Regions from separate parts of the Thioalkalivibrio sp. ALE22 genome, predicted to be linked through region 4. Evidence: predicted binding sites of a transcription regulator. Region 4 holds the regulator's gene; each other region holds the start of a gene.
The links. Region 4 encodes sigma-54, which starts transcription at its own class of promoters, with help from an activator protein. Its sites were predicted from a motif close to TGGCANGNTNCNTGCTT; they were not measured.
Positions count from the first base shown of each region.

Region 1: flgA (flagellar basal body P-ring formation chaperone FlgA) is a predicted target of sigma-54. The motif match lies at 2,326-2,342, and genes of this name have one in related genera.
Region 2: glnA (glutamate--ammonia ligase) is a predicted target of sigma-54. The motif match lies at 2,949-2,965, and genes of this name have one in related genera.
Region 3: fliL (flagellar basal body-associated protein FliL) is a predicted target of sigma-54. The motif match lies at 2,022-2,038, and genes of this name have one in related genera.

Region 1 is NZ_KB906506.1:67,560-72,029, forward strand. Features, by position in the region: gene F793_RS0109065 (flagellar brake protein) at 1-526, opposite strand, end outside; gene F793_RS0109070 (flagella synthesis protein FlgN) at 610-1,095, opposite strand; gene flgM (flagellar biosynthesis anti-sigma factor FlgM) at 1,111-1,425, opposite strand; gene flgA (flagellar basal body P-ring formation chaperone FlgA) at 1,532-2,221, opposite strand; gene F793_RS0109085 (chemotaxis protein CheV) at 2,517-3,455, shown strand; gene F793_RS0109090 (protein-glutamate O-methyltransferase CheR) at 3,661-4,470, shown strand, end outside.
Region 2 is NZ_KB906499.1:126,187-130,656, reverse strand. Features, by position in the region: gene glyS (glycine--tRNA ligase subunit beta) at 1-434, opposite strand, end outside; gene glyQ (glycine--tRNA ligase subunit alpha) at 497-1,441, opposite strand; gene F793_RS0100665 (cation diffusion facilitator family transporter) at 1,604-2,827, shown strand; gene glnA (glutamate--ammonia ligase) at 3,046-4,455, shown strand.
Region 3 is NZ_KB906500.1:96,871-101,340, reverse strand. Features, by position in the region: gene fliN (flagellar motor switch protein FliN) at 1-478, opposite strand, end outside; gene fliM (flagellar motor switch protein FliM) at 490-1,464, opposite strand; gene fliL (flagellar basal body-associated protein FliL) at 1,475-1,972, opposite strand; gene F793_RS0102135 (flagellar hook-length control protein FliK) at 2,264-3,358, opposite strand; gene fliJ (flagellar export protein FliJ) at 3,424-3,870, opposite strand; gene F793_RS0102125 (FliI/YscN family ATPase) at 3,867-4,470, opposite strand, start outside.
Region 4 is NZ_KB906501.1:79,882-84,351, forward strand. Features, by position in the region: gene lptA (lipopolysaccharide transport periplasmic protein LptA) at 1-32, shown strand, start outside; gene lptB (LPS export ABC transporter ATP-binding protein) at 29-799, shown strand; gene F793_RS0103695 (RNA polymerase factor sigma-54) at 889-2,370, shown strand; gene hpf (ribosome hibernation-promoting factor, HPF/YfiA family) at 2,387-2,725, shown strand; gene F793_RS0103705 (PTS sugar transporter subunit IIA) at 2,729-3,196, shown strand; gene hprK (HPr(Ser) kinase/phosphatase) at 3,248-4,279, shown strand; gene rapZ (RNase adapter RapZ) at 4,287-4,470, shown strand, end outside.

The sequences.
Region 1 (4,470 bases), on a different contig from region 4:
TGGTGAACGCGAGGGTGGTGCCGGTCTCCAGCGTGTCGAGCGTGGCCGTGGCCAGCTCGATGCACATGCCCTGGCCCGAGAGATCGACGAGCTCGCCGATGACCGGGTCCTTCCAGCCGGGCGCGCGCAGTTCGATCTGCGGGCGCTGGGCCATGGGGATGTGAACGCGGAAGGTTTCGCGGCGCTGGAGATGCTCCAGTGTTTCGGGGTAGGGGCAGGCGTACAGGGCGCCGCCTTCTTCATGTTCGATCCGGGCCACGGTGGTGGAGAAGCGTACGGCCACGCCGCGCAGCGCGGCGAATACCCGCAGGGGCATACCGGAGGTGACATGCTGGTGCGCGCGCGGCGGATTCAGTTCGTCGAGAAAGAGTTCCTTCGCGGCGGGGTCCAGCCGGACCAGGGCCGAAGTGTACAGCGGGCCGTCGGCGTCGAGCCGGACGCTGACCAGGGTGAGCTTGTGGTCCAGGTCCTTGAGAATGCCGGCGATCCGGTCCGGCTTGTCGACCGTGTAGTCGGTTTCGTCCATGCGTCCGTGACGTTAGCTGGGTGTGAGGACGCAAGGTACTGGTCGAGCATCCGAAATGCCAGCATCGGTGCGAATAAGCTGCATCAGGCTTGTGTGATACGGCGTCCGCCACGGGTGTTGGGGCGGGTGCGCCCGTAGGGGTCGTAGGTCGCCGCCGGGCCGGCCTCTTCGCCGCGCAGGATCTGCATGGAGAGCTCCACGCGCTGGCGATCGCGATCGATCAGGCGTGCGTTGCCCTGGTTGAGGGTGTTGCAGCGCTCGATGGACTGGCGCAGGGCCTGCCAGTGATCGTTGAGGACGGCACCGTCGTCCATGCGCGAGAGCAGGCGGGCCATGCCCTCGGGCGTGAATGACTCGCTCGCGGCCTCGGCGATAGCGCGCTGCTGGCGGGTCTCGGTCTCGAGGTCCTGCAGCAGCCCCTGCTTGGTCGCCACGACCTCCTGCAGGGTCTCCGGGGTGCGCGCCTCGACCGCGCGGGTCTCCTGGATCAGGGCCTCTTCCAGTTGGTGGGCCAGCCGGATCGAGGTTTCCAGGGAGCGCAGCAGGCGATGGCGCGTGTCGGTGTTCATCGGTGAGGTCCGTGATTAGCGCAGCAGGCGCTCGAGGTCGATCATGCGGTCGGCCAGCTGTTCGTTGTCCACCGGGTAGTTGCCGCTGGCGATCGCCTCGCGCAGCTCGGCCACACGCGCCGCGTCGAACGGGGCGTTCTCGCCGGCGCTGGCGGCCGAACTCATCGCCTGGGCGGCGCCGGTCAGGGTAAGCGAATCGTTACCGGTGGTCGCGGCGCTATCCGACCCTTGCGCACGGTTGGGCGCGCCGCTGGAGTCCTCGCGGCCCTTGACCGTGGAGCTCTGGCCGTCGGGGCGCAGACTGTTCGTGTTGAGGCCCTTGATATCCATTGTGCCGTCCTGTCGTTGTAACTGTGCTGCAAGTGTTTACGGCCGCGTGTGCTGAAACTGTAGCCCTGTGGCGGTGGTTTTTGTAACACCGATCACAGAGTCGGCATCAAAGTGTCACCCGGACGTGCCCGGAGGGCTGGATTTCGCCCTCGACCACGCGCCCGGACGAGGTGTTCTTGACCCGGATGCGGTCCCCGAGGCTGCCGTTTTCCAGGGCCTCGCCCTGCATGCGGATGGCGATCGAGCCGTTTTCGGCAAGGATCGTGACCCGCTGGCCGCGGCTGACGATCTCGCGCTGGGTGACGTGCTGTGTGCCGATGATCTGGCCCGGACGAATGCTGCGCCGGGTCTGCTGACCGATGAGGGCCGACTTGTCTTCATGATAACTGCCCGCGTGGCGTGACGTCTCGATGCGCTGGAAGCGCAGATCGCCGCTGGTCAGCGTGTGCTGGCGAGGGAGGTTGCGACTGGCCACCAGCACCTGAGCGTAACGTTCCACCGTGGCCGGGACATACAGCTGCCAGGTGACCGGGCCCGCACACTGAAGGTGGATCGCGGTATTGCCGTCGCGGCGGCCGCCGGGCGGGAAACGGGCGTTGAGTCCGTCATGGCAGTAGGCCAGCCGGAGCCGGTTGTCGAGCTGGCCGATCTCGATATTGATGTCGTCGCTATGTTCGGCGTCCAGCTCCTGCAACAGAAACTGTTCCGCGGCCGCGCGGATCTCCGCAACGGGGTGGATCTCGGCGTGGGCCGGCACGGAGAGCGCGAACCACGCCACGAGAGCCATGAGCCCCATGGGGATGCAGCGTGATGTACAGGTTGTATGTGGATGCATATGCCGGTCCTCGCCGCCCGAGGGAATACCCCGGGTCTGCCGCGTCCGTTCGCGGACCCGAAGCTATGCAGGTTTGATGCCAGTTGTCCGGGCGGTGCCCGACTCAAGGCCCGGCGTTCAATGCCGTTATCCCTGGGAAGCGGCGCCAGAAGGCGCATACAGGCGATTGCAAATGACAGCCCGGGGGTGCGCGGTGCACACTGAGCTCCCGGGAGCGGCTCGCGGCAGATGGGCGCGGGACAAGGAGAGCAGCACCATGAGTCAATTCATTGACGATGTGAACCAGCGAACGCAGCTGGTGGGTCAGAACCGGATGGAACTGCTGCTGTTCCACCTGGGTGGATCACAGACCTTCGGAATCAACGTGTTCAAGGTGCGCGAGGTGATCCCGTCGCCGCCGCTGCGCCAGATCCCGGGGTCGATGAGTGTGGTGCGCGGTGTGGCTACGCTGCGGGGCGGCACGGTGCCGATCATTGATCTGGCGCGCGCCATGGGCCTGCGCAGCGCGGCCGGTGCCAGCGACAGCGGCGACCAGAAGGTGGTGGTCACCGAGTTCAACCGTTCGGTTCAGGGGTTCTGGGTATCGGCCGTGGACCGGATCGTGAATGTGAACTGGCAGGACGTGAAGTCCCCTCCGCGTGGTACGGGGCGCGAGTCCTTCCTGGTTGCGGTCACCGAGATCGACAACAAGCTGGTCGAGATCATCGACGTGGAACGGGTGCTTTCGATCGTCAATCCTCTGCCGACCGAGGTCTCCGAGTCCATCCGAGCGGACGCCACGCCAGCGGGGGGGCGCAAGGTCGTGATCGTTGACGACTCGGTCGTGGCGCGCAAGCAGATCGAGGGGGCGATTCGCGGTCTCGGGTTCGAATACGAGGTTTTCAAGGATGGTCAGGAGGCGCTCGACTTCCTGGAGCAGAAGGCCGGGGAGGGCCCGGTTCGCGACCAGATCGAGCTGGTGATCTCGGACATCGAGATGCCACGCATGGACGGCTATACGCTGACGGCGCGGATCCGGGACAATCCCGCCCTGAAAGATCTGAAGGTGCTGCTGCATTCCTCGTTGAGCGGCGAGTTCAATACCGACATGGTCAAGCGCGCCGGGGCCGATGCGTTTCTCTCGAAATTCAACCCCGACGAACTGGCCAACGCGGTGCTCGACCAGACCGGGCGCGAGGATCAACAGGTCGAATGACCGCCGGGGGGAACGGGGTTGCCGCCCGGCAAGGCCGGGGCGGCGTCACATGGCCGACAAGGGCCCAGTGTCGTGTCCCGCCTGCGACACCGTATACTGAAACCCGCTACCGGGGATTCCCCCTGCGTTTCGTGGCGCGGGCGCCGCTGTCAAGGACTCGTCATCAGGATGCTAATCACCATGGACTGTGCTCGGGGATGAACCGGTGATCGATTCCCGCGATTACGAGGAGTTTTCCCGCTTCCTGCAGGACTGCTGCGGCCTGGTGCTGGGTGACAGCCGTCAGTATCTGGTGTCGAGCCGACTGTCCCGGCTGCTCGACGAGTTCGACTTCAAGAGCGTGCCGGAGCTCCTGCACGCGATGCGGCAAGCCCCGAATCCGCGGCTGCGCACCCGTGTGATCGACGCGATGACGACCAACGAAACCTCGTGGTTTCGCGATGGCTTTCCGTTCGAGATCCTCCGGCATGTGTTGTTGCCGGAGCTGGCTGCGAAGGGAAGCAGCATCAAGGTCTGGTCTTCCGGCTGTTCCAGTGGCCAGGAGGCCTACAGCATCTCCATGGTCGTCTCCGAGTGGGAGGAATCCCGCCCCCCGCGCAAGGTGCCGGTATCCATCCTGGGGACGGACCTGTCGGAGAAGATCCTGGATGACGCCCGGCGGGCGGTCTACGACGGCCTGAGTATTGTGCGCGGGTTGAGCGAGAGCCGCCGCGCGCGCTTCTTCGAGACCGTGACGGACGGCCACAAGGTCGTTCCCGAGGTCCAGCGGCGCTGTCGTTTTCAGAAGCTCAACCTGATCGACAGCTACGCGGCACTGGGCAAGTTCGACCTGGTGTTCTGCCGCAACGTGCTGATCTATTTCTCCGGCGAGACCAAGCGACAGGTTCTTGACGGTATTGCCCGGCAGATGAATCCGGGCGGCTATCTGTTTCTTGGCGCTTCGGAGACGGCCGGCCCGTACACCAAGGCCTTCGAGACGGTTCGCACCGACTACGGCTCGGTCCTCCGGCTCAAA
Region 2 (4,470 bases), on a different contig from region 4:
GTGGGCAGGGCTTCGAGCGCGGCCTCCAGCATCTCCGGCAGCAGCTCGCCGAGGGCGCGGCCCGGCTGCATCTGGCGAAAGACCAGGTATTCGCCCTTGTCGGTGGTCTCGCGCTCCAGGCGCTCGACCTCCACGCCGCAGGAGCGGGCAAAGCCCAACACCGCCTTGGTCGGCTCGCCGGCGTCATCGAAGGCGGCGGCCACAGCCGGGCCGCGACGCTCCTGCAACTGGTCCGGCTGCTGCCCCGGGACGTCCGGGAACAGCACCGCCAGCCGCCGCGGGGTGGCGTAGGCCTCGGGCTCGCCTGGTTCCAGCCCAGCCTCGCGCAGGCGGGTGGCCAGGCCGTCGGCCAGGGCATCACGCAGGCGCGGCAGGGCGGCGGGGGGCAACTCTTCGGTGCCCAGTTCGATCAGGAGTTCGCGGGCTTCAGCCATGTCGGGTCCGTGTCGGGTCCATCACGACCGCGCGCAAGGGCGCGCGATCCGGGAAATAGGGTTCAGGCGGCGTCGGGCTTGTTGGTGTCGTCATCGGCGCACAGCGGGAAGCCCAGGGCCTCGCGCGACTCGTAATACTTCTGCGCAACGTTTCGCGACAGCTCGCGCACGCGCAGGATGTAGCGCTGGCGCTCGGTGACCGAGATCGCACCGCGGGCATCCAGCAGGTTGAAGCTGTGCGAGGCGCGCAGCATCTGCTCGTAGGCCGGCAGCGGCAGGCCCAGCTCGATCATGCGGTCGCTCTCGTTCGCATGCTGATCGAAGGCGGCGAACAGGGAGTCGCGGTCGGCATGCTCGAAGTTGTAGGTGGACTGCTCCACCTCGTTCTGGTGGTAGACGTCACCGTAGGTCACCGGGCGGCCGTCCGGGCCGACGGTCCAGACCAGGTCGAACACACTCTCCACCCCCTGCAGGTACATCGCCAGGCGCTCCAGCCCGTAGGTGATCTCGCCGGAGACCGGGTGGCAGTCCAGCCCGCCCACCTGCTGGAAGTAGGTGAACTGGGTGACCTCCATGCCGTTCAGCCAGACCTCCCAGCCCAGGCCCCAGGCGCCGAGGGTCGGAGATTCCCAGTTGTCCTCGACGAAGCGCACATCATGGGTGAGCGTGTCGAAGCCCAGCGCCTCCAGGGAGCCGAGGTAGAGGTCCTGGATGTCCGGCGGCGACGGCTTCAGCAGCACCTGGAACTGGTAGTAGTGCTGCAGGCGGTTGGGGTTGTCGCCATAGCGCCCGTCGGTAGGACGGCGGCTGGGCTGCACGTAGGCCGCGCGCCACGGCTCCGGCCCGATCGAGCGCAGGAAGGTCGCCGGATGGAAGGTACCGGCCCCCATTTCCATGTCGTAGGGCTGCAGGACCACACAGCCGTGGTCGTTCCAGTAGTCCTGCAAGCGACGGATCAGGTCCTGGAAGGTGGGGCTGCTGCTGGACGGGGTGCGTTCGTGCGCCATGCGGGATCCCGGGTCAGGGCAAAGCGGACAGTATATCGGCCGGGCTCCAGCCTCGGCCACCGTCAGCGTCAGCGCGAAACGCGGAGACGCCCGCGCGAGTCGGCACTTCCCTGTGGCGGCAGACGGTTTTGCGCCAGCCGGGAAGGCGCCCATACTGGAGGCTTGATCCGGTTCGGGAGAACCGCCCTGAGCGAGCCCCACGCCAATTCGGAGCCGACGGTGACCGCGGAGAACGGTCAGCGCTACCGCGACACCCGCCGAGTGACGCTGGTGGGCGCGACCGTGAACAGCTTTCTGGCCGTCGCGCAGCTGCTCAGCGGCTGGCTTCTGAACTCGCAGGCGCTGGTCGCGGACGGCGTGCATACGCTGTCGGACCTCATCACCGACGGTGTCGTGCTGTTCGCGGCGCGCAAGGCTGCGGCGTCCCCCGACCAGGACCACCCGTACGGCCATGCCCGCATCGAGACCCTCGCAACGGTGATCGTCGGGGTCTTTCTGGCAGCCGCGGGGCTGGGGATCGCCTGGGCAGCCGGCAGCCGGCTGGTCGACCCCGAGGCCATGACCGGTCCCGCCAATATGGCCATCTTCTTTGCCGCGCTGACCCTGGTCGCGAAGGAGGGCCTGTACCAGTACACCCACCGAGTGGCGAAGCGCCTGCGCTCGCGGATGCTCGATGCCAATGCCTGGCACCACCGTACGGATGCAATCTCGTCGCTGTTCGTACTGGTCGGCGTGGGTGCGGCGGTGGCGGGCTTCCCGTGGGCGGACGCCCTGGCGGCGCTGATCGTCGCCCTGTTCATCCTGCATATCGCCGGGCGCCTGATCGTGCGCGCCGCGGCGGAGCTGATCGACACCGCGCTGGAGCCGGAGAAGGTGGATCGCATTCACCGCACCATCCTGGACGTGCCCGGGGTGAAGGATGCGCACATGCTGCGCACCCGCCGCCACGGCAGCGACGTGGTGGCCGATGTGCACATCCAGGTCGCGCCGATGATCTCGGTATCCGAGGGGCATCGGATCGCCGATGCGGTGTTCCATTCGGTGACCGACGAGCATGAGCGGGTCAACGACATCACGGTGCACGTGGACCCGGAGAATGACGCGGAGCAGGCGCGCAGCTCGACGCTGCCGTTACGGCCGGTACTGGTAGAGGCCCTGCGCGAGGCCTGGGCCGACACCCCGGAGCTGGACGCGGTGGAGCACCTGTCCCTGCACTACCTGGGCGGCCGGGTGCACATGACGCTGACCCTGCGCCTTGACGGGGCAACCGCGGCCCCGGATCTGGAGGCGCGGGCCCGGGCCCTGGCCGACCGGCTGCACGGCCACCCGCAGGTGGGCGACATGCTGGGCGAGGTCACGCTACTCTATCGTCCGTGCACTCATTAGGTGCGGCACACCCCAGCAAGCACTATCGTTGTGCGCATACGGCACCATGATGGTGCAAAACGGAGGCGGCGCGGCACCCGGGGTGCCCGTTTTTCGCGCGCCCGGGCCGAATCGGGCCGGATGGCATGATGCCTGCATAATGACCCACGAAGCCGTGCAGGGGCCAACAGGCCGGCCGGCCAAAATCGAAGACTCAAGTGAAGACCAAGGAGACCCCCATGTCCGCAGCCGACGTGCTGAACCAGATCAAGGAAAAGGAAGTGCGCTTTGTCGACTTCCGCTTTACCGACTCCAAGGGCAAGGAACAGCATGTGACCATGCCGGCCCACGACATCGACGAAGAGACCTTCGAGGAAGGCAAGATGTTCGACGGCTCCTCGATCTCCGGTTGGAAGGGGATCAACGAGTCCGACATGATCCTGATGCCGGACGCCGAGTCGGCCGTGATCGACCCGTTCTTCGAAGACATGACCATGAACATCCGCTGCGACGTGGTCGAGCCGGCCACCATGCAGGGCTACGACCGCTGCCCGCGCTCCCTGGCGCGCCGCGCCGAGGCCTACCTGCAGAGCACCGGCATCGCCGACACCGCGCTATTCGGTCCGGAGAACGAGTTCTTCATCTTTGACGACGTGAAGTGGGGTACCAGCCTGTCCGGTTCCTACTGCCGCGTGGACTCCCAGGAGGCGTCCTGGAACTCCGAGCGCGTCTACGAGGACGGCAACATCGGACACCGCCCGGGCGTGAAGGGCGGCTACTTCCCGGTCCCGCCGGTCGACAGCCTGCACGACATCCGCTCCACCATGTGCGAAGTGATGACCGAGATGGGTCTGGAGACCGAGGTGCACCACCACGAGGTGGCCACCGCCGGCCAGTGCGAGATCGGCGTGGGCCCGGCGACCCTGACGCAGAAGGCCGACGAGGTGCAGATCCTGAAGTACGTGGTGCAGAACGTGGCCCACATCCACGGCAAGACCGCGACCTTCATGCCCAAACCGATCGTCGGCGACAACGGCTCCGGCATGCACGTGCACCAGTCGCTGTCCAAGGACGGCAAGAACCTGTTCTCCGGTGACCTCTACGGCGGCCTGTCCGAGACCGCGCTGTACTACATCGGCGGCATCATCAAGCACGCCCGCGCGCTGAATGCCTTCACCAACCCGTCCACCAACAGCTACAAGCGTCTGGTGCCGGGCTTCGAGGCGCCGGTCATGCTGGCCTACTCCGCCCGTAACCGCTCGGCCTCGCTGCGCATCCCGTTCGTGATGAACCCGAAGGCGCGCCGGATCGAACTGCGCTTCCCGGACTCCACCGCCAACCCGTACCTCGCGTTCGCCGCGATGCTGATGGCCGGCCTGGACGGCATCCAGAACAAGATCCACCCCGGCGACGCGATGGACAAGAACCTCTACGACCTGCCGCCGGAAGAGGAAAAGGGCATCCCGCAGGTCTGCCATTCGCTGGACCAGGCGCTGGAAGCCCTGAACCAGGACCGCGAGTTCCTGACCCAGGGTGGCGTGTTCACCGACGACATGATCAATGCCTACATCGACCTGAAGATGGAAGACGTCACGCAGATGCGCATGACCACCCATCCGATCGAGTTCGACATGTACTACAGCCTGTAAGGCGTCCGCTTCCGG
Region 3 (4,470 bases), on a different contig from region 4:
TCACCAGCACATCCAGGGGCTCGCCGGCCAGGCGGTCCAGTTCCACCACCGAGCCCTGGTTCAGCTGGAGGAGGTTGCGGATCGGGATGCGCGTGCGGCCGATCTCCATGGAGATGGTCACCGGTACATCCAGGACCATCTCCAGGTTCATCTCCTCCCCGTCGCCCTGCACCGCGCCCGATAGCTGCTCCGGTTGCAGGGTTTCCGCGCCCGGGTCCGGCTTGTGCTTGCGGTCCCGCTTCTCGGCCTTCGGCGCTTCCTGCGCCGGTTCGTCGGACGCCCCGCCCTGCGCCTCGTTCAGCAGCGCGTCGGGGTCGCCGGCCGCCTCGCCATCCTCGTCCTTCTGCTCCGCAAGGGCGGCCGCCCATTCGTCGGCCAGGGCCTGGTCATCGGAACCGCCCTCCGTCTCCGGATTCTCGGCGGCGGCCTCCGCGTCGGGGCCGGGGGTGTCCTGTTTGGGATCGTCGGTGTCTGCCATGCTGCGGCCCTCTATCGTTTGATGATGCGTTCCGAAATCTGGATCGCATTCAGCCCATTGGATACGCCGAACTTCCCGCGGAACATCGGGATGTCTTCGACCTGCAGGGAAATCTTTTCGGGGAGATCAACCGGGATGATGTCGCCCGGCTGGATATCCAGCAGCTCGCGCACGGTCACCTCGGTCTCGGCCAGGATGGAGCTGATCTCGACCTCGGCGGTCTGGATCTCCTCCTCGAGTGCGTGCATCCAGCGCTGGTCCACGTCGGAGCGGTCCGACTGAATACCGGTATCCAGCTGCTCGCGGATCGGCTCGATCATCGAGTACGGCAGGGTCACGTGCAGGTTGCCACCGCCCCCGTCGAGCTCGATGTGGAACTCGCTGATCACCACGATCTCGGTCGGCGAGACGATATTCGCGAACTGCGGGTTGACCTCGGAGTTCAGGAACTCGAACTCCAGGTCCATGACCGGCTGCCAGGCCTTCTGCATGTCCTCGAACGCGCCTTCCAGCACGCCGTGCACCACCTTCATCTCCATCGGGGTGAAGTCACGTCCCTCGATGCGGGTGTAGTAGCGCCCGTCGCCGCCGAAGAAGTTGTCCACCAGGATGAACACCAGCTTCGGGTCGAACACAAACAGCCCGGTACCGTGCAACGGATGCGCGCGCACCAGGTTCAGGCTGGTGGGCACGAACAGCGAATGCATGTACTCGGAGAACTTGGTGATGCGGGTGCCGACCACCGAGATCTCGGCGGAGCGACGCAGCACGTTGAACAGACGGACCCGCAGGTGACGCGCGAAGCGCTCGTTGATCATCTCCAGCGTGGGCATGCGCCCACGCACGATCCGGTCCTGGGTGGCGAAGTTGAATTCGCGTGCCTGGCCATCACTCGGATACGGGTCTTCGGTCTCGACGTCGCCCTCGTCCACGCCGTGCAGGAGGGCATCGATCTCGTCCTGGCTGAGGATATCCGTCTGTGCCATGACGGGGCTCCTACTGCATCACCAGTTCGTTGAACAGCACGGCCTCGACCGCGTCCGGGGCATCGCGGGAACGCAGGATCCCGGCGATCGTCTCTTTCAGTTCTTCCGCCAGGGCCTCCTTGCCCGCGCGGGTATTGAGATCCTCGTAGCGCTGTTCCGCCAGGATGCCCAGGAGGTCGTTTCGGATTGCCGGCAGGTGCCGTTCGAAGGCCTCGGCGACCGCCGGGTCATGGGTCACCAGCGACAGTTCCGCGCGCAGGTAACGGATGCGCCCCGGGGCCTCGATGTTCACCGTCATCGGCTCGAGGCTGGTGTACAGCCGCTCGGGCGGGCCGGCTTCGACCTGCTCGGTATCGTCACCGTCCGCCATCAGGAAGAACCAGGCGGCCGCCGCACCGCCGGCTACGAGAAACAGGACGACCAGGATCAGGACGATCAGCTTGCCCTTCCCGCCCTTCTTCGGGGCGCCGCCTTCGTCGTCGTCCAGATTGACTTCCTTCTCTGCCATATCGCACCCGCTGTCCGGTAAACCGAGGATTCGTTCTCGGTACAGACCATAGCAAGGCTGATGCCAGAAGTCGTTTTAGTCTTTTTAATCCGTCAGTTACGGGTGGTCACTGGCGGTTTTCCGGGGCAAACGCGGGCGCGGAAAACATGAAGAACGTCAAGAATCGGCCGCCCGGCCGCCGTGAAAGACGGAATCTTGGCGGCACACGGGAACATGGGGGAAGCCGGCATAAGCGCAGGAACGGGCCTGCAGCCACGGCCGCAGGCCGCGGCTGCACCCAAGCACGGCCGGTCAGGCAAACAGGTCCAGGCGCCGGTTCAGCATGGAGAGCGTGCTGCCATCGGCGGCCTCGCGGTCCTCGGCCTCGGCGGCCTCGTCATCCGCCGCGAGCGCCGTCTCGCCGGCCTCCTGCTCCGCCTGCTCCTCGGCCGCGTGGTCGGACACGGTCGCATCGTCCAGCATCAGGCCGCTCTCGGCCAGGCTGTCACGCAGGCGCGGCATGGCCGCCTCCAGCACCTCGCGGGTCACCGGGTTGGCACTGATGAACTGGATACTGGTGCGATCACCCTCGACCAGCACACGCACATCCAGGCTGCCCAGTTGCGGCGGGTGCAGCTTGAGTTCGGTACGCCCGCCCTGCGCCTGGGCCAGCATGCGCACCTGGTCGGCCAGCTCCCGGGCCCCGTTGGGCTGCTGCAGGAGTCGTGTCAGATCGAGGCGCGGCAGCGCCCGCGCCCCGTCCGTCCCTTCGGCTTGCCCGAGCCCCTGGGCCGGCAGCACCCCGCTCAGGGGGTCGGAACGGCCGCGGCGCGCCTCGTCACCCCCCTGCCCCATCCACTGGGCGAGGATCTCCAGGACGTTGTCGCGGGCCATGCCTCCCTGCGCACCCACCACGTCGGGCTTCAGGGCAACCGCGCCATCCCGTCCGGCATTGGCCTGGGCCGCTTCGACGAACAGCCGCATGACCGCGGCCGGCAGCGGCTTCACTGGCAGGGCCCGCTCCTCGCCTCCTCCCCGGGCCGGGGTACCTTCGGCGCGGGGCACCTCGGCTCGTCCCGGTTCCTGGGTCGCAGCCATCAGCGCGGCGACCGGCAAGGCATTGCCACCCCCTTCGGGATCCGCGGCCAGGGGCTGCCCGTCCAGCAAGTCCTGGAGTCGCGCCAGCATCGCCTCCAGGTCCAGGCCTTCCAGTTCCTCGCCGGGAACGCCCAGGCTGGCCAGCAGCGACTCCATCTGGGGCTCCAGGATGGCCAGGAAGTCCTCGCCGTCCTGGCCCTTGAGGCGGCCTTGCAGGCCTTTCAGGTCGTCCAGGCCCTGCATCGAGCTGCCGCCCAGCAGTTGCAGCAGCGGCAGCATGCCCTGGCCCGTATTCTGTGTTGCGATCATTGCCGGATCCTCGGTCTGCCGGGGTCATCCCCGGGCCCATGCCTCAATCGATACTCAGGGTCCATTCAAGAACCCTGCCAACGCGCGTCTGCCTCGCGCGCATGGGCCTGGCGGGTGGCCCACATATCCTGTTCTGTCTGCTGGCGCCGCGCGTCATGCCGCGCGGTCTCGGCCCGCCGGCGCTCGAGCAGCTTCTCCAGCGAGAGGCTGTTTCGATGGCGTTCCAGCCACTCCTGGCGCGCCGTCTCCACCTGGGACTCGGCCGCCTGGATGCGCAGATCCTGCTGCTCCAGCGCGGAGCGCAACTGGTCGCGCATGCCGGCCAGCCACTTCAGCGCATTGGCATCGTCCGGCAGGGTTGCCTGCAGGTATTCCCGCTGATAGGTCTCCAGGCGCTCGCGCTGGCCGGCGATGGCATCCAGTTGCTGCAGCCGCTCGCCCAGCTGGCGCGTCGCCTCGCTTTCCTCGATCTTGCGCAGCCGCAGCAGGCGCTCCAGGCGCTTCGGGTTCATGCCGCGCCACCCCCGACCAGGGCCAGCAGATCATCCCGGGCGCGGTCGAAGCTGACGGCCTCGTCGCGGCCCTGCCCCAGATAGGCCTCCAGGCGTTCATGCATCGCCACCGCCTCATCCAGATGCGGATCGGCGCCCTTGCGGTAGGCCCCCACCGCGATGAGGTCGCGATTGCGCATGTAGGTGGCGGCCAGATCACGAAAGCGGCGGGCCGCGCGTTCGTGTTCCGGAGTGATCAGTGACGACATCACACGCGAGACCGACGCCCCGACATCAATGGCCGGGTAGCGGCCCGTCTCCGCGATCTCCCGCGAGAGCACCACATGACCGTCGAGGATGGCCCGCGCTGCGTCCACGATCGGGTCGTTCTGGTCATCACCCTCGGCCAGCACGGTGTAGAAGGCCGTGATCGAGCCCCCGCCGACATCGCCATTGCCCGCTCGCTCCACCAACTGTGGCAGGCGCGCGAACACCGACGCCGCATAGCCTTTGGAAGCCGGTGGCTCGCCAATGGCCATCGCGATCTCGCGCGCCCCCTGGGCAAACCGGGTCAGGGAGTCCATCAGCAGGAGCACGTGCAGCCCCTGGTCCCGGAAATGC
Region 4 (4,470 bases):
GCATCACCATCCAGCCACGCGACGACGAATGAACGCACCCGCCACCAGCCCGGCGCCGGAACCCGCCGAGGCCCGTGATCGCCTGATCGGGCGCGAACTGACCAAGCGCTACGGCCAGCGCACCGTGCTCGACCAGGTGGATGTCGACCTCGCACCCGGTGAAGTGGTCGGCCTACTGGGTCCCAACGGCGCCGGCAAGACCACCTGCTTCTACAGCCTGGTCGGGCTGATCCGCCCTAACGCCGGGCGCATCACCCTGGGCGGGCACGACATCACCCGCGCGCCCATTCACGTGCGCGCCCGCGCCGGTCTCGGCTACCTGCCCCAGGAGGCCTCGATCTTTCGCCGCCTGAGCGTGTGGGACAACCTGCAGGCCGTGCTGGAGCTGCGCCCCGGCCTGGACCGCCACGAACGCCGGCGTATCGGCGACGCGCTGATCGAGGAGTTTCAGCTCGAGACCGTGCGCCACAGCCCCGGGATCGCGCTGTCCGGCGGCGAACGTCGGCGCGCCGAGATTGCGCGGGCCCTGGCCGGTGACCCGCAATTCATCTGCCTGGACGAGCCCTTTGCCGGGGTGGACCCGATCTCGGTGGGCGATATCCAGGATGTAATTCGCCACCTTGCAGCGCGCGGCATCGGGGTTCTGATCTCCGATCACAACGTGCGCGAAACCCTCGGGATCTGCCACAGGGCCTATATTCTGAGCGAGGGGCGCCTGCTGGCCGCCGGGACACCCGACGAGCTACTGGCCGACCCCCAGGTGCGCCGGGTCTATCTCGGCGAGAATTTCCGCCTGTGATGCCGGCACGCGCACAACCCGCGCCGGTGCACAAACCACGAGGCAGCATTTAAGATCGCTCTTATGGTCACCCGCGCCCCGCACAGCCAATGCTGAAACCCGGCCTGAATCTTCAGCTGGGTCAGACGCTCACCATGACCCCGCAACTGCAGCAGGCCATCCGCCTGTTGCAGCTGTCCACGCTCGAACTACAGGTGGAGATCCAGCAGGCGCTGGAGAGCAACCCGATGCTGGAGCAGGTGGAGGACGAGGACGAGATGGCCGCGACCGAGCGCCTGGACGCGGAGGGCGAGGTGGTGGAAGGCGACCGCATGGAGGCCACCACCACCAGCGATGACGTGATCCCCGAGGAGCTGACCACCGACAGCCGCTGGGACGACATCTACGAACCGCCGCCCGCCCCCAAGGGCGTGGACGACCGCGACCCGCTGGAGAATACCAGCGACGACGACGGCGAGGGCCTGCAGGACCACCTGTTGTGGCAGCTGCACCTGAGCCACCTGACCCCGCGCGACCAGCGCATCGGCGCGGCCCTGATTGACGCGATCAGCCCCGATGGCTATCTCGAAGGCGACCTCGAGACCCTGGCCGAGACCATCAGCCGCGGCGAGGACGAACCCGTCGGCGTCGACGAGGTCGAGGCGGTCCTGCACTGGATCCAGCAATGCGACCCGCTGGGCGTGGGCGCGCGCGACCTGCGCGAGTGCCTGGAGATCCAGCTACGCGAGCTGGCCCCGGATGCCCCCGCCCGCGAGGCCGCCCGGGCGATCCTGGAACACGGCATGGACAGCCTGGGCAAGCGCGATTACAAGGCCCTGCAGCGCCAGTCCGGGGTGCGCGACCCGGACGAACTGGCGCGCGCCCTGGACCTGATCCGCACCCTGAACCCGCGACCGGGCGCACAGATCAGCTCCGCCACCTCCGAGTACGTGGTGCCGGACGTCTACGTGCGCCACACCCCGGACGGCTGGCGCGTGGAGCTGAACCCGGAGATCGCGCCACGCATCCGTATCAACGACCTCTACGCCGGCATGGTGCGCCAGGTATCGGATGCGCGCGACAGTGCCTTCATGCGCGACCAGCTGCAGGAGGCGCGCTGGTTCCTGAAGAGCCTGCACAGCCGCAACGACACCCTGCTGCGCGTCGCTGAGGCGATCGTCCATCGCCAGCAGGGCTTCCTGGAACACGGCGAGGTCGCGATGCAGCCATTGATCCTGCGCGATATCGCCGAGATCCTGGAGATGCACGAATCGACCATCTCCCGGGTCACAACCCAGAAATACATGCACACCCCGCGCGGGGTCTTCGAGTTCAAGTATTTCTTTTCCAGCCACGTCGGCACCAACGACGGTGGCGAGTGTTCCGCCACCGCCATCCGTGCCATGATTCGCGAATTGATCGACGACGAACCCGCGAACAAGCCGCTCAGCGATGCCCGGCTCGCCCAGATCCTGGCGGACCGGGGCATCAATGTGGCGCGTCGCACCGTAGCCAAGTACCGCGAGGCGATGCACATCCCTTCATCCAGCGAACGCCGGCAGATGGCCTCGATGCCCACCGGCCACAAGTAACCAAGGAGTCCCGACCATGCAGATCAACCTGACCGGCCACCATGTGGACCTCACCGACGCCCTGCGCGACTACGTCAACGAGAAGTTCGCGAAGCTGGAGCGCCACTTCGACAAGGTCATCGACGTGCACGTCGTGCTGACCCACGAGAAGACCCAGAACCAGTTCAACAAGGCCGAGGCGAATCTCCAGGTCAGCGGCAATCACATCCACGCCGAGGCCTCCCACGAGGACATGTACGCCGCCATCGACGCGCTGATCGACAAGGTCGACCGCCAGCTGATCAAGCACAAGGAAAAGGTCAAGGATCATCACCGGGCCGAGGGCGCCCAGCGCAATCGCGAGCAGGCCTCCTGACCCATGTCCATTGCCGAGTTGATCACCGCCGAGCGCATCCGCCTGGAGCCGGAATGCTCCAGTCAGAAGCGGGCCCTGGAGGCCCTGTCGGAACTCCTCGCCGGCGGCGGTGATGCCGGCGGACCGGGCAGCACCGCGATCTTCGAGGCCCTGTCCGCGCGCGAAAAGCTGGGCTCCACCGGCCTGGGCCATGGGGTTGCGATCCCCCATGGCCGCCTGGCCGATCTCGAGGCTCCGCGCGTGGCCGTCCTGCGCCTGGAGAGCGGCGTCGACTTCGACGCCATGGACCACGAGCCGGTCGATATCCTGATCGCCCTGCTGGTCCCGGAGGCCGCCACCAGCGATCACCTCGACCTGCTGGCCCAGCTGGCGCGCGGGCTTTCGCAACCGGACACCATTGCCGCCCTGCGCCGGGCCAGCGATGCCGCCAGCCTGGAACAGGAACTCGTCCGCCGCTTCCGCGAGGGCTGATCCCGTGCGCCCCGCACCCTGCCACGCCACCGGTCCCCGCCGGCCCTGCTCATGAACGAGGCACTGGGCGAAGGCGGGATTGCCCGCGACATCAACGTGGAGAGCCTGATCCAGGCCATGGGCAACCGCCTGGATCTGCGCTTCGTGCATGGCGAGCACGCCGCCCCCGACCGCAAGCTCGTCGGCGAGGACGGGGATGACCTGCCACTGGCCGGCCACCTCAACCTGATCCGCCCCAACCGCATCCAGGTCATCGGGGACTTCGAGGCCCGCTACATCGCCGGCCTCAGCGACGACCAGCGCAACGACCTGATCCTGGAGATGGCCCGCACCGGCACCACCGCGGTGATCTTCGCCGAGGACACCTGTCCGTTCTCGGAGATGCCCCATGCCCCGCAGGAGGCGCTGCCGCTGATCCTGTGCTCCAGCACCAGCAGCCACGAGATCATCGCGCTGCTGCGCTACTTCCTGCAGCAGCGTCTGGCGCACTTCGAGGTGCGCCATGGCGTGTTCATGGAGATCCTCGGCATCGGTGTCCTGATCAGCGGGGCCTCCAGCGTCGGCAAGAGCGAGGTGGCGCTGGAGCTGATCTCGCGCGGGCACCGCCTGATCGCCGACGATGCCCCCGAGTTCGCGCGCATCGCCCCCGACATCGTGCGCGGTCACTGCCCGGCCCTGCTCCAGGACCTGCTCGAGGTGCGCGGGCTAGGGGTCCTGAACATCCGCGCCATGTACGGCGACTCCGCGATCAAGGGCGGCAAGTACCTGCGGCTGATCATCGACCTGCGCGATCACGGCGAGCCCTCGCCGGTCCCCGACGACCGGCTGAACGGCCGCCGCGGCGAGATCGACATCCTCGGCCTGCGGATCCCGCTGATCAGTCTGCCGGTGGCGCCGGGTCGCAACATCGCGGTGATGATCGAGGCCGCCGTGCGCAACCACATGCTGCACATGCAGGGCTACATCGCCGGGGATGACCTGCGCGCCCGCCAACGCCGGCAGATGAGCGGCAAGGCCGAGGAGCCGCCCTACCACCGGGCCGTGCCCGCCACGACCGTCCCCAACCCGGACCCGGAGGGCTGAGTCCGCCATGCGCCTGCTGATCGTCAGCGGTCTGTCCGGATCCGGCAAGACCGTCGCCCTGCACACCCTGGAGGACGCGGGCTACTTCTGTGTGGACAACCTCCCGCTGCCGCTGCTGCCGGACCTGATCCGCCAGGTGCGCCAGGGCCACTACGACACCGAGGGCGATCGCCATCTGGCGGTGGGCGTCG